DNA from 4 places in the Citrobacter sp. MNAZ 1397 genome. Region 1 is predicted to be linked to each of the others. Evidence: predicted binding sites of a transcription regulator. Region 1 holds the regulator's gene; each other region holds the start of a gene.
The links. Region 1 encodes PurR, which represses purine synthesis genes. Its sites were predicted from a motif close to CANGCAAACGTTTGCNTG; they were not measured.
Positions count from the first base shown of each region.

Region 1 (3,109 bases):
CGCGGAAACCACCTGAGGACGCATTAATACTGCCAGTTCTTTGCGCACATCAGGACGTTCACCGGCGCGACCTTTCGGCAATGAAAAGTAGAGACTGACCATAGCTATGATACCCAGCCCCGCAGTGGCAAGGAACGACATGCGCCAGCCAATCGCCCCGCCCAGCCAGGTTGCTGCAGGCACACCGCCGATATTGGCGATAGTCAGCCCCATAAACATAGTGGCCACTGCGCTGGCCTGTTTTTCTTTTGCCACCACGCTTGCGGCCACCACAGAACCAAGCCCAAAGAAAGCGCCATGGTTCAGACTGGTAATGATCCGCGAGAGCATTAATGTTGTGTAATCAGGTGAAAGCGCCGACAGTACGTTCCCGAGGGTAAAAATCGCCATCAGAAATACCAGCGCATTACGTCGCCCCCGATGTGAAAGCAGCAACGTCATTAACGGTGCGCCAACCATGACGCCAATGGCATAGGCGCTAATAAGCATACCCGCTGCCGGGATCGAGACATCCACGCCCTGGGCGATAACGGGGAGTAACCCCATGGGTGAAAATTCGGTCGTACCGATGCCGAAAGCGCCAATCGCCAGGGCAAGCAGTGGGAAATTGATCTTCATAAATAGACTCCGGAATTGCCGTGTCGACGCGCGACACCGTCACAGAAGTCAAAAGTATGACATTAATCACAAAAAACAGAAGTTAGCGAAATGGGAAAAGACTATTGCCAATTTGATGACAATCGGGGAGAGAGACGGGGGAAAGAGGGCTCTCCCCCGGGATAAATCAATGCAGTGCGGCAGTCAGTCCGCCAGCAACAATCAGAGCAAGTACAATTACGGTAGTTACTAAAGAAAACTTCAGGTCGGTGCTCATCAATTTTTCTCCTTATTAATTCCCACACAAAAAGTGATGTAACGCATTTTTGCACAAATAAACGTAAAAATCTTGCAGGATTTAGAGTGATACACGTTTTAGCACTTCCCCTTTTGGCCAAGATCAGACAAAATTCGACGCTAAATTTATTAGCGTACCGGCCATTGACTCCCCTCCTGACGTCCAGTGTCTTTTTCCCGGCGTATTGCAATCCCTTCTATGGGTACAGGGTGATGGAAGGCAAACGTTTACCTTATGTATTATCAGGAGTTTACGATATGGTCTGGAGTAAGATCTGATGGCAACGATTAAAGACGTAGCGAAGCGAGCAAACGTTTCCACCACAACCGTATCACATGTAATTAACAAGACGCGTTTCGTTGCAGAAGAGACGCGTAACGCGGTCTGGGCAGCGATTAAAGAGTTACACTACTCTCCCAGCGCGGTTGCCCGCAGTTTGAAAGTTAATCACACCAAATCTATTGGCTTGCTGGCGACCAGTAGCGAAGCGGCTTATTTCGCCGAGATCATTGAAGCAGTCGAGAAAAATTGTTTCCAGAAAGGCTACACCCTTATTCTCGGCAATGCCTGGAACAACCTGGAAAAACAGCGCGCCTATCTGTCCATGATGGCGCAAAAACGTGTCGATGGCCTGCTGGTCATGTGTTCTGAATATCCGGAATCGCTACTCAGCATGCTGGAAGAGTATCGCCACATTCCTATGGTGGTAATGGACTGGGGTGAAGCAAAAGCCGATTTTACCGATACGGTAATCGATAACGCCTTTGCCGGCGGCTATATGGCTGGTCGTTACCTGATTGAACGGGGCCATCGCGAGATTGGCGTTATCCCTGGGCCATTAGAGCGCAACACGGGCGCGGGTCGTCTTAGCGGCTTTATGAAAGCGATGGAAGAGGCCCACATCACCGTACCGGAAAGCTGGATTGTGCAGGGTGATTTTGAGCCGGAGTCTGGCTATCGTGCAATGCAACAGATATTGACCCAGTCTTCTCGCCCGACCGCGGTATTCTGCGGTGGTGACATTATGGCGATGGGCGCGTTGTGCGCGGCCGATGAAATGGGTCTGCGCGTGCCGCAGGATATTTCGGTGATCGGTTATGATAATGTGCGCAATTCACGTTTCTTTACCCCTTCACTGACGACTATCCACCAACCGAAAGACTCGCTGGGTGAAACCGCGTTTAACATGCTGTTGGACCGCATAGTAAACAAGCGTGAAGAGTCGCAGTCTATTGAAGTGCATCCACGCCTGATTGAACGCCGCTCGGTTGCCGACGGTCCTTTCCGCGACTATCGCCGTTGATCCTGCCGGGAGCAGTTCATTCCTGCTCCCGCAGCCATTCCCTGTTCAGCGTTTCGCTGTCGCCCAGATAATCCAGTAACCAGCTCAGCGCCGGTGAAGCGTCATTCTGCTGCCAGGTCAGACAACAGGCGGCGTCCGGGAAAGGATTTTCGAGTGCCAGCGCAACCCACTCACCGCGATCAATCCACGGTCGGGCGAAATGCGCAGGCACCATCCCGATACACAGCCCGGCAGACAAGCAGGCCGCAGATGATTCCCAGTCAGGCGCGACGACCCGCTTCTGATTATCCAAAAGCCAGGTGATGCGTTTAGGCAGCGAACGGGAGGTATCTTCGCGTACCAGAGATGGCCAGTTCCGTAACGTATCATCACTGAGCGGCGATGCCATCGCCGCCAGCGGATGATGGCGAGCGACCACGCATTTCCAGCTCAACATGCCCATATCGCGAAAGGTATAACGACCCCCGACCGGGATCGCCTGGGTTGCGCCGATAGCCAGTTCAACACGTCCATCGGCCAGGGCATCCCACACACCGTTAAACACCTCCTGGGAAACCAGCAGTTCGACATCGCTAAAATGGCGATAGAAATCGACAATCATCTGCCGCGTACGTTCCGGTTTAACGATGTTATCAACGGCGATGGATAACTGCCCCCGCCAGCCGTTGGCAATTTGCTGACACTGTTGACGGGTGATCTGCATTTTTTTGATAACAGAACGACCCTCTTTCAAAAACCACACGCCAGCGGGCGTCAATTCGACATCCCGATGACGTCGTTCAAACAACGGCACCGCCAGCCACTCTTCAAGTTGACGTACGGTATAGCTGACCGCAGAAGGCACACGATGTAACTCCTGCGCCGCACCGCTAAAGCTGCCATTTCGGGCCACGGCATCAACCACTTCAAGG
Region 1 is NZ_JAKIVH010000001.1:1,049,016-1,052,124, reverse strand. It holds gene L2097_RS04830 (MFS transporter) at 1-618, opposite strand, end outside; gene cydH (cytochrome bd-I oxidase subunit CydH) at 785-874, opposite strand; gene purR (HTH-type transcriptional repressor PurR) at 1,173-2,198, shown strand; gene punR (DNA-binding transcriptional activator PunR) at 2,215-3,109, opposite strand, start outside.

Region 2 (3,109 bases), on a different contig from region 1:
ACTGGGCGCGCACCGGCTCTGTCGCTTTGATAAACACCGATTTATCAATGTCATGAAATTGCACGCCGCCTGCTTTCATTTTATCCAGTGCCTGCTGGGTATAGGCTTCCCAGAGTTTGCGCTGTTCGAACTGGGCTTCACGCGCCAGGGTAAGGATTTTTTTCTGGTCATCGGCGCTGAGTTTGTCCCATTTCACTTTCGAGTAGAGCAGCATTTCGGGGGTAATAAAGTGGCCGCTGAGGGTATAGTTTTTGGCAACCGGCATATAGTTATGGGCGATAAACGTCGGCGGGTTATTTTCCGCGCCGTCAATCACGCCGGTTTGCATGCCGCTATAGACCTCACTCACCCCCATCGCCACCGAATTAGCGCCCATTTGTTTTAACGTTGCCAGTGCGACGGGACTGCCCTGGACGCGAATTTTCATTCCGTTCAAATCCTCAGGCTTCACCACTGGTTTTTTGGTGATGAGATTACGCGTACCGGAGTCCATCCAGCCCAGAAATACCAGCCGGGATTTGGGGTTGGCCGTCAGCTTATCGCCAATCTGTTTACCGATATCGCCATCGATAACCTTATGCATATGGTCTTCATCACGAAATACGTATGGCAGGGTGAACACTTCAATATCCGGGAGAATGGCGGCGACGGGTGCCATCGAGACGCGAATCATATCGATGGCGCCCATTTGCGCCTGCTCGATCATCTGTTTTTCATCGCCCAGGACGCCGCCAGGAAAAACTTTAATTTCCAGCTTGCCGTCTGTTTGTTGTTTGAGTTTTTCACCCATGTTCTGCACAGCAACAATATTGGGGTAGCCTTCCGGATGCACATCAGCAGCTTTGATCGTCTGCGCATTAACAGCGGATACAGAAAACAGTGACACGGTGGACAGGCACAACGCGGCCAGCAACGGCTTGAAAGTCGTTTTCATCGGGTCTTCTCCAGGGTAGTGAAAGGTAAATGTTAAAACAATGTTTTATTTTTACGCTTAAAACCTAGACTACCGCTGGAAAAGGGAGGGTGAAGCGCCTCACAAAAAGCGCTAAAAAATGAAACAACGGTTTAGAATGGTGGCAAAGATCGCAAACGGCGTAAAAACGCGGCCTGTCAGGGGGAGTTATTGTCCTTTACGCACCAGATAGCGATACGGCAGCGATTGCGTCTCATGGGCCACCAGTTCGTGTTCCATAAAACGGCAGAAACCCGGAATGTCACGGGTGGTCGCCGGATCGTCGGCAATCACCAGCAGGGTTTCACCCGGCTGCATGTTGCGTACGGTTTTGCGCACCATCATCACCGGCTCAGGGCAACGCAGGCCCAGCGCGTCAAGGGTATGATCGGCGGTAGTAAAGAGGTCGCTCATTTTCGTCTCACACGGGAAAAAACGGCATTAGTTTACGCTGCCCATTTTATGACGCAAGCCAGGTTAACGATTGCGTTAAAAATAACCATTGCATCGCCGGAGTGTTGCAGTATCATTCTGCGGCTTTGCACAGTATCAACACGCGTTTTTTGCACAGCCGTTTGATTGAGACCCGCGCACAGGCAACGCCACCTACACGGCTTACGTGAGGATGACGCGCGCTGAACAAGGTCAAAACGGCAGATAAAATAACGCGTTACATATTTATTGGGTTCCCTCACCCCAAACACTAAAAAGGTCACAATATGACGCAGTTTTCACAAACTCAGCGCATGAAAGCGCTGTTCTGGTTATCCCTTTTTCACCTTCTGGTGATCACTTCCAGTAACTACCTGGTGCAGCTACCGGTTAGCATTTTCGGTTTCCATACCACCTGGGGCGCATTCAGTTTCCCGTTTATTTTCCTCGCGACGGATTTGACCGTACGTATTTTTGGCGCGCCACTGGCACGGCGGATTATATTCGCGGTGATGATCCCGGCACTGGTTATCTCCTACGGCATCTCTTCACTGTTTTATATGGGAAGCTGGCAGGGCTTCGAAGCGCTGACCCATTTCAATCTGTTCGTCGCCCGTATCGCCACCGCGAGTTTTATGGCCTACGCGCTGGGGCAGATCCTCGACGTGCATGTCTTTAACCGTCTGCGTCAGAACAAACGCTGGTGGATGGCTCCTGCGGCCTCCACGGTGTTCGGTAATGCCAGCGATACCCTCGCCTTTTTCTTCATCGCCTTCTGGCACAGCCCGGACCCGTTTATGGCCGAGCATTGGATGGAAATCGCGCTGGTGGATTACGCCTTCAAGGTCATTATCAGTATCGCCTTCTTCCTGCCCATGTACGGTGTGTTGTTGAATATGCTGTTGAAAAGGCTGGCAGACAAATCTGAAATCTCAGCGTTACAGGCCAGTTAAGAGTACGCGATGACAGTTGTGGTAAGATGGCCCGCATGAGCCGTTATGGCTGTTTATCGAAAGGAAGAAGTCAATGCGCAATCTGGTTAAATATGTCGGTATTGGCCTGCTGGTAATGGGTCTGGCAGCCTGCGACAACAGCGACAGCAAGAAAACGCCCGCACAGGGGGCTTCCGCAGAAAGCAACGCGACCGGGCAGCCGGTGACGCTGCTCGATGGCAAACTCAGCTTCTCGCTGCCCGCAGACATGACCGATCAAAGCGGCAAACTGGGTACGCAATCTAATAATATGCACGTTTACTCTGACTCAACCGGTCAGAAAGCGGTCATTGTGATTGTGGGCGACGACACCCAGGAAGGGCTGGATACGCTGGCAAAACGCCTGGAAGACCAGCAGCGCAACCGCGACCCGCAGTTGCAGGTGGTGACCAACAAATCTATCGAGCTGAAAGGCCAGAAAATGCAGCAGCTCGACAGCATCATCTCCGCCAAAGGTCAAACGGCCTGGTCTACCGTGGTGCTGGGTAAAGTGGATAACAAACTGCTGACCTTGCAGGTAACGCTGCCGGCGGATAACCAGCAGCAGGCACAGACTGCCGCGGAAAACATTGTTAACACCCTGGTCATCAAGTAATCAGGAAGCGGCCTCCAGTGGAGGCCGTTTTTTTAGCCGCCACGTCAGCAATAACGCCCCCGCCACCAACACCGCCGTCAGCAGATACACCATCGATACCCCCGACCATGCCATTAACAGCCCGGCAAGCGGCCCGGT
Region 2 is NZ_JAKIVH010000003.1:309,268-312,376, reverse strand. It holds gene L2097_RS18675 (TRAP transporter substrate-binding protein) at 1-934, opposite strand, end outside; gene tusA (sulfurtransferase TusA) at 1,121-1,366, opposite strand; gene L2097_RS18665 (7-cyano-7-deazaguanine/7-aminomethyl-7-deazaguanine transporter) at 1,672-2,337, shown strand; gene L2097_RS18660 (DcrB family lipoprotein) at 2,411-2,971, shown strand; gene L2097_RS18655 (MFS transporter) at 2,972-3,109, opposite strand, start outside.
Region 2: the regulator PurR is predicted to act here: its motif matches at 1,426-1,443, upstream of tusA (sulfurtransferase TusA).

Region 3 (3,109 bases), on a different contig from region 1:
TCCGGATACGGAAACGGATATTGTGCAGGCCATACCGGAAAATTACCCGCCAAAAGATCGTCGCAAAGCATTTTATCCCCTCAATGCGAAAGCGGCCGATCGCGAGTTGATGCATGACATTATACCGATGGTCGATGCACGGTTTAACGTGCGTAAAGATGCAAACGGACGCGCGCTGGCTGGCTTATCGCAGGGCGGTTATCAGGCGCTGGTATCCGGGATGAACCATCTGGATAGCTTTGGCTGGCTGGCAACATTCAGCGGCGTGACCACCACCACCGTTCCGGATGCCGGTGTTACCGCTCAGCTCAATAAACCTCAGGAGATCAATAAGCAACTGCATAACTTCACGGTAGTGGTCGGCGAAAAAGATTCTGTTACCGGGAAAGATATTGCCGGACTGAAAACCGACCTGGAAAAACAGGGTATCAAGTTTGACTATAAAATGTACCCTGGCCTGAACCACGAAATGGATGTCTGGCGTCCGGCTTATGCCGAGTTTGTGCAGAAACTGTTTAAGTGATGCATTACGCCTCTCCTGTTATGGGGGAGGCGTTTACCGTTAGCGCGTAATGTTCCAGCCGCGCGCTTTCCACAATGCCGGGAGTTGCGACAGTTCGGTGAACGTGGTCACCTGCGGATGGTCGATCGGTTTGTTGTGCGGATCGGCACAGAAATAAAAGACTTCCATGCCCGCTGCGATACCCGATTGCGCGCCCGCCACCGAGTCATCAATCAGAATGCAGCGTGTCGTATTCACATTCAGCGCTTTTGCCGCATGGAACATCAGTTCCGGGTCCGGCTTCCAGCGTTGAATATCGTAGCCGCTAAACAGGCGTTCCGGGAAATGGTGCAGAAGGCCTGTTTTGCCAAGAGAGTGTTCCATTTTGCTTACCGGCCCGTTAGAGACCACGCAAACAGGCACGCTGACCGCATCGAGTAACTCCTTCGCCCCCGGAATGATTTCCAGCTCGGAATCAAACAGCCGCGCCACTTCGCTGCGAAAAACCGGCTCCAGCTTGGTCTTATCCAGCGTCACGCCGTGTTCTTCACCTGTCACCTCAATGATCTCGTAGAGTTTCATCCCTTTGAAACGTTTGAACACCTCTTCAAGATCGAGCGTGATGCCAAATTCTTTAAACATATGCACATATGCGCGCGAACAGATGACTTCACTGTCGACCAGGGTGCCGTCACAGTCGAAAAATACTGCTTCTATTTGGGACATGTGATTTCCTGTAACTTGCAAGTTTATCGTTTACTTAAGGCAGATTACCCCACGCAATCGTTGCCGTATAAGCAAATTCAATGAAAAAAAGTGTGTGATAACCGTCAACATTGTCTCATTTTGGTATAGGATAGCGACGAATTTTCCCTCCTTGTTCGGAAATTGATAATGAGCCAACAACACACTACCCAGGCGTCGAGCCAAGGGTTGCTTGAGCGCGTGTTTAAACTGCGTGAACATGGCACGTCGGCACGCACCGAAGTGATCGCCGGTTTCACCACGTTTTTGACGATGGTTTACATCGTTTTTGTTAACCCGCAGATTTTGGGTGTCGCCGGGATGGACACCAGTGCGGTATTCGTCACCACCTGTCTGATTGCCGCGTTCGGCAGTATCCTGATGGGGCTGTTTGCTAACCTGCCGGTTGCGCTGGCACCCGCGATGGGCCTGAACGCTTTCTTCGCGTTTGTGGTTGTTGGTGCGATGGGGTTGTCCTGGCAGATTGGTATGGGCGCGATTTTCTGGGGCGCAGTCGGTCTGCTGTTGCTGACTATCTTTCGCGTGCGTTACTGGATGATTGCTAACATTCCGGTCAGCCTGCGTGTGGGCATCACCAGCGGTATTGGTCTGTTTATCGGCATGATGGGCCTGAAAAACGCCGGTGTGATTGTCCCGAACAAAGATACCCTGGTGGCGATTGGTAACCTGACATCTCATAGTGTTCTGCTGGGTGTTCTGGGCTTCTTCATCATTGCTGTTCTGGCTTCCCGCAATATTCACGCTGCGGTACTGATTTCTATCGTCGTGACCACCCTGCTGGGCTGGATGATGGGTGACGTGCAGTATCACGGGATTATTTCTGCGCCGCCGAGCGTGGCGAGCGTAGTGGGTAACGTTGACCTGGCCGGTTCATTCAACATTGGCCTGGCAGGCGTTATCTTCTCCTTTATGCTGGTTAACCTCTTTGACTCCTCCGGTACCCTGCTCGGTGTAACTGACAAAGCGGGTCTGGTTGATGAGAACGGTAAATTCCCGCGCATGAAGCAGGCGCTGTATGTCGACAGTATCTCTTCCGTGGCAGGTTCGTTCATCGGTACCTCTTCGGTGACCGCCTATATCGAATCCTCTTCCGGCGTCTCTGTTGGTGGCCGCACAGGCCTGACGGCTGTTGTCGTCGGCATCCTGTTCCTGCTGGTTATCTTCCTGTCACCGTTGGCCGGAATGGTTCCTGCTTATGCTGCTGCGGGCGCGCTGATTTATGTTGGTGTCCTGATGACATCCAGCCTTTCTCGCGTGAAGTGGGATGACCTGACCGAAGCCGTCCCGGCATTTATTACCGCCGTAATGATGCCGTTCAGCTTCTCGATTACCGAAGGTATCGCGCTGGGCTTTATCTCTTACTGTGTGATGAAGCTGTTCACCGGTCGCCTGCGTGACCTCAGCCCGTGTGTGGTTGTGGTTGCGGTGCTGTTCGTGCTGAAAATTGTCTTTATCGACGCCAAATAAGCAGTAAGCCCTTTTCGAAGAAAAGGGCTTTCGTGTTTGCGCCCTCTCCGTGGGAGAGGGCATCAGCCCGCACTTTGCTTACGCTTTTACCCGCCTGATGTAATCGCCAAATGCCATCAACTGCCCGGTCAGATGATCGCGTGTACTCTGATCGACCACTTCTCCCGTTTGCTGATCGACTTTGCTCTGAATCACGCCGCCCATAAATTCCGGTTTGTTCATCACCATGGCATCAAGGAAGACCAGAATTTGCCGCAGGTGATACTGGCAACGCGCGCCGCCAATCGCGCCCATTGAGCTGGTCTGGATAAGCACCGGTTTGCCGGACAGCGGCTGTTCAGGAAGACGTGAGAGCCAGTCGATGGCGTTTTTCAG
Region 3 is NZ_JAKIVH010000008.1:38,281-41,389, forward strand. It holds gene L2097_RS23700 (esterase) at 1-523, shown strand, start outside; gene yieH (6-phosphogluconate phosphatase) at 563-1,228, opposite strand; gene L2097_RS23710 (NCS2 family permease) at 1,397-2,734, shown strand; gene L2097_RS23715 (NADPH-dependent FMN reductase) at 2,813-3,109, opposite strand, start outside.
Region 3: the regulator PurR is predicted to act here: its motif matches at 1,279-1,296, upstream of L2097_RS23710 (NCS2 family permease).

Region 4 (3,109 bases), 1.9 Mb from region 1:
ACCATTGACCCAGGTACTGACTGACTTATGGCGATTATCCCGAAAAACTATACGCGGCTGGAAAGCGGCTACCGTGAAAAGGCATTAAAACTGTTCCCGTGGGTGTGCGGTCGCTGCTCGCGTGAATTTGTCTATTCAAATCTGCGAGAACTCACCGTTCACCATATCGATCACGATCATACGAACAACCCGGAAGATGGCAGCAACTGGGAGCTTCTTTGCCTGTTCTGCCACGATCATGAGCATTCAAAATATACCGAAGCGGATCAGTACGGTTCTACGGTTGTTGCGGGCGAGGATGCGCAGAAGGATATTGGCGAGGCGACGTATAATCCCTTTGCCGATCTGAAAGCGATGTTAAATAAGAAAAAGTAAAAGGTCTTACTGCGTAAACGGATCGGAATGGATAAAAAAAAGCACCGATGAGCGTCTCGTTCGGTGCTTTTTCTATTCAGGTCATCCGGGCAGGATGAAGGATAACTTCATTTAGAAATTGTAACCCACAACCAGGTAGCCACCCCAACCGGTAGAGCGGACGTTCTCTTTCATCCAGACCAGGTCGGCATCGTTATTCCACTGACCACCATTGTGCCAGTAACGCGCAACAGCGGAGTAGTGCCAGTGATCGTAGCTCAGAGACAGGATGTGGCTGGACGCGATGGAGTTGTTGGTGCGCTGTTTGATGCCGTTTTCAGCGTATGCGCTCTTATCGCCCAGGTCTGAACCCCAGTCAAAGTTGGTGAAACCGATATAGCTCAGGTTGCCGCCCCACAGGGAGGTGATCGGCACAAAGTATTTCACTTTGAAACGGTAACCGTCCCAGTCGTTCTGGTTTTCTGCACCGTAGTTCTGCCATTGGTATTTCGCGTACACGTTCAGAGACAGGCTCATCGGCAGACCGGTATTGATATCGGTACCCAGACCCATGTACCAGGTGCTCTGGCGGCCGGATGCATTGCGACCCATGTCATAGATGTAGTTGTTCGCGAAATACCACTCTTTGAACGGACCGAAGCTCAGGTCGGTACCGGTCAGTTTATCAATAGAGAAACGCGGTTCGATTTCCATGAACAACGGAGAACCGTGGTTCCAGATACCTTTTGCTTCGGTGTTACCGCCGAAGAAGACCGGGGCATCGGCATAACCATAAAAATCGAACCAGTCTTTTTTCGCAAATGCTTCATATTCCAGGTAGGTATCGTTACGAATTTGCGGTCCGAAGCGGGTGTGATAGCTGCCTACCACGTTAACGCTCTGGTGCCACCAGTCAGACACGTATTCCGGTTTGCTGTTATCCGCTGCATTCACGGAGAAAGAGGTCGAAAAAGCCAGTGCAGCGCCGGCTGCGAGTAATGTTTTCTTCATAATTATGCCACTGATAAGAGATCCCTTACGGGAATGAAAGAATGCACGCATTGCGTTTCTAAATATTTCATGTTTCTGCGGGCTTATTATAAGTATCCTTGCTCACAAAAATATGTGTTGTTTCACATTACTGAAACACACGTAATCGATTGCGTTCACGTTTACGTGCATTCAGCAGCAGGGATTGTACTGATGATCATCATTGTTGCCAATAAATGACACCCACCAGATTTTCATCCGGAGGGTGTGCAGGCGTAACAAAGTGTGAATAAGCGCGACAGTGTCGCCGGGAAAAATTACTGCGGACTGGCGGGTTGAATATCGTGGATACGAACAAAACCTAACTGCTCTGGCGTAATACCATTGAGCTGTAGCGCGACATCCACATCGCTTGGTGCCAGCGTGCTGGCCGGTGCGCTAATTAGCTGGTTTTGCACGTTAACTTCCTGATAGTTCTGAGTAGTGCCCTGAATTTCTCCCCACTCTACTGTGCCGCTGAATGCCGGGAGCGGGTCGTTAGACTCTCCCTGAATACGCAGCGTGGCCCGCGTGCCGTTCGCATTTGGCGTGATGTCTTTCAGGGTCATACGCAACATACCGATCTGACTGTTCAGTCGGGCAGGGGTGTTGGAACCCGGCAGTAGATAGACGCCGTTGCTGGATTTTGCATTCAGCGCGTTTTGCTGGGTGATTTTCACCGTTTCTTTGTTCAGTTTGGTCATTTCCTTGTTCAGGGTACTGACATCCTGATGCAATTGGCGGACCTCGCTTTGCTGCGCACAGGCGCTAAGGGCGAAAACGCTTCCCAGCAACAGGGATCTTAGGTAACGTCTTGTCATTCTGTCTGTTTCCTTGAAGATGAGGATGTTCTTAATGGTAGATCGCAACGGCTGGGTTGCCATCTATCCATTGTCTCAAAATCGGCTCGTCTTTGTTGTCATGCCAGTTCAGGGTAAAATAGATTTCAGTTAACTCACTCGCCAGGACGTCGTATGCATTGCCCATTCTGTTTCGCCGTGGATACCAAAGTAATTGATTCTCGCCTTGTCGGTGAAGGTTCGTCTGTCCGTCGCCGTCGCCAGTGTCTGGTATGCAATGAACGTTTCACCACTTTTGAAGTGGCAGAGCTTGTCATGCCGCGCGTTGTTAAAAGTAATGAGGTTCGAGAACCGTTCAACGAAGATAAGCTACGCAGCGGCATGTTAAAAGCGTTGGAAAAGCGTCCGGTGAGCTCCGATGACGTTGAAATGGCGTTAAATCACATCAAGTCACAATTACGTGCGACCGGCGAGCGTGAAGTCCCCAGCAAAATGATCGGTAATCTGGTCATGGAACAGCTGAAAAAGCTCGATAAAGTTGCTTATATCCGCTTTGCGTCGGTGTATCGCAGCTTCGAGGACATTAAAGAGTTCGGCGAAGAGATCGCCCGTTTACAGGACTGATCATGCAGGACGAAATGTACATGGCCCGCGCGCTAAAACTGGCGCAACGCGGACGTTTTACCACCCATCCGAACCCCAATGTCGGATGCGTGATCGTGAATAACGGCGAAATTGTCGGCGAAGGCTTCCACTATCGTGCGGGTGAGCCGCACGCTGAGGTACATGCATTGCGAATGGCGGGTGAGCGCGCGCGCGGTGCGACCGCGTATGTGACGCTCGAACCGTGCAGCCATCATGGTCGTACACCGCCATGTTGCGAAGCGCTCATTGCCGCAGGCGTTGCCCGCGTCGTGGCGGCCATG
Region 4 is NZ_JAKIVH010000001.1:2,953,287-2,956,395, reverse strand. It holds gene yajD (HNH nuclease YajD) at 28-375, shown strand; gene L2097_RS13900 (nucleoside-specific channel-forming protein Tsx) at 487-1,365, opposite strand; gene L2097_RS13895 (SadB/YajI family lipoprotein) at 1,662-2,204, opposite strand; gene nrdR (transcriptional regulator NrdR) at 2,358-2,807, shown strand; gene ribD (bifunctional diaminohydroxyphosphoribosylaminopyrimidine deaminase/5-amino-6-(5-phosphoribosylamino)uracil reductase RibD) at 2,810-3,109, shown strand, end outside.
Region 4: the regulator PurR is predicted to act here: its motif matches at 1,504-1,521, upstream of L2097_RS13900 (nucleoside-specific channel-forming protein Tsx).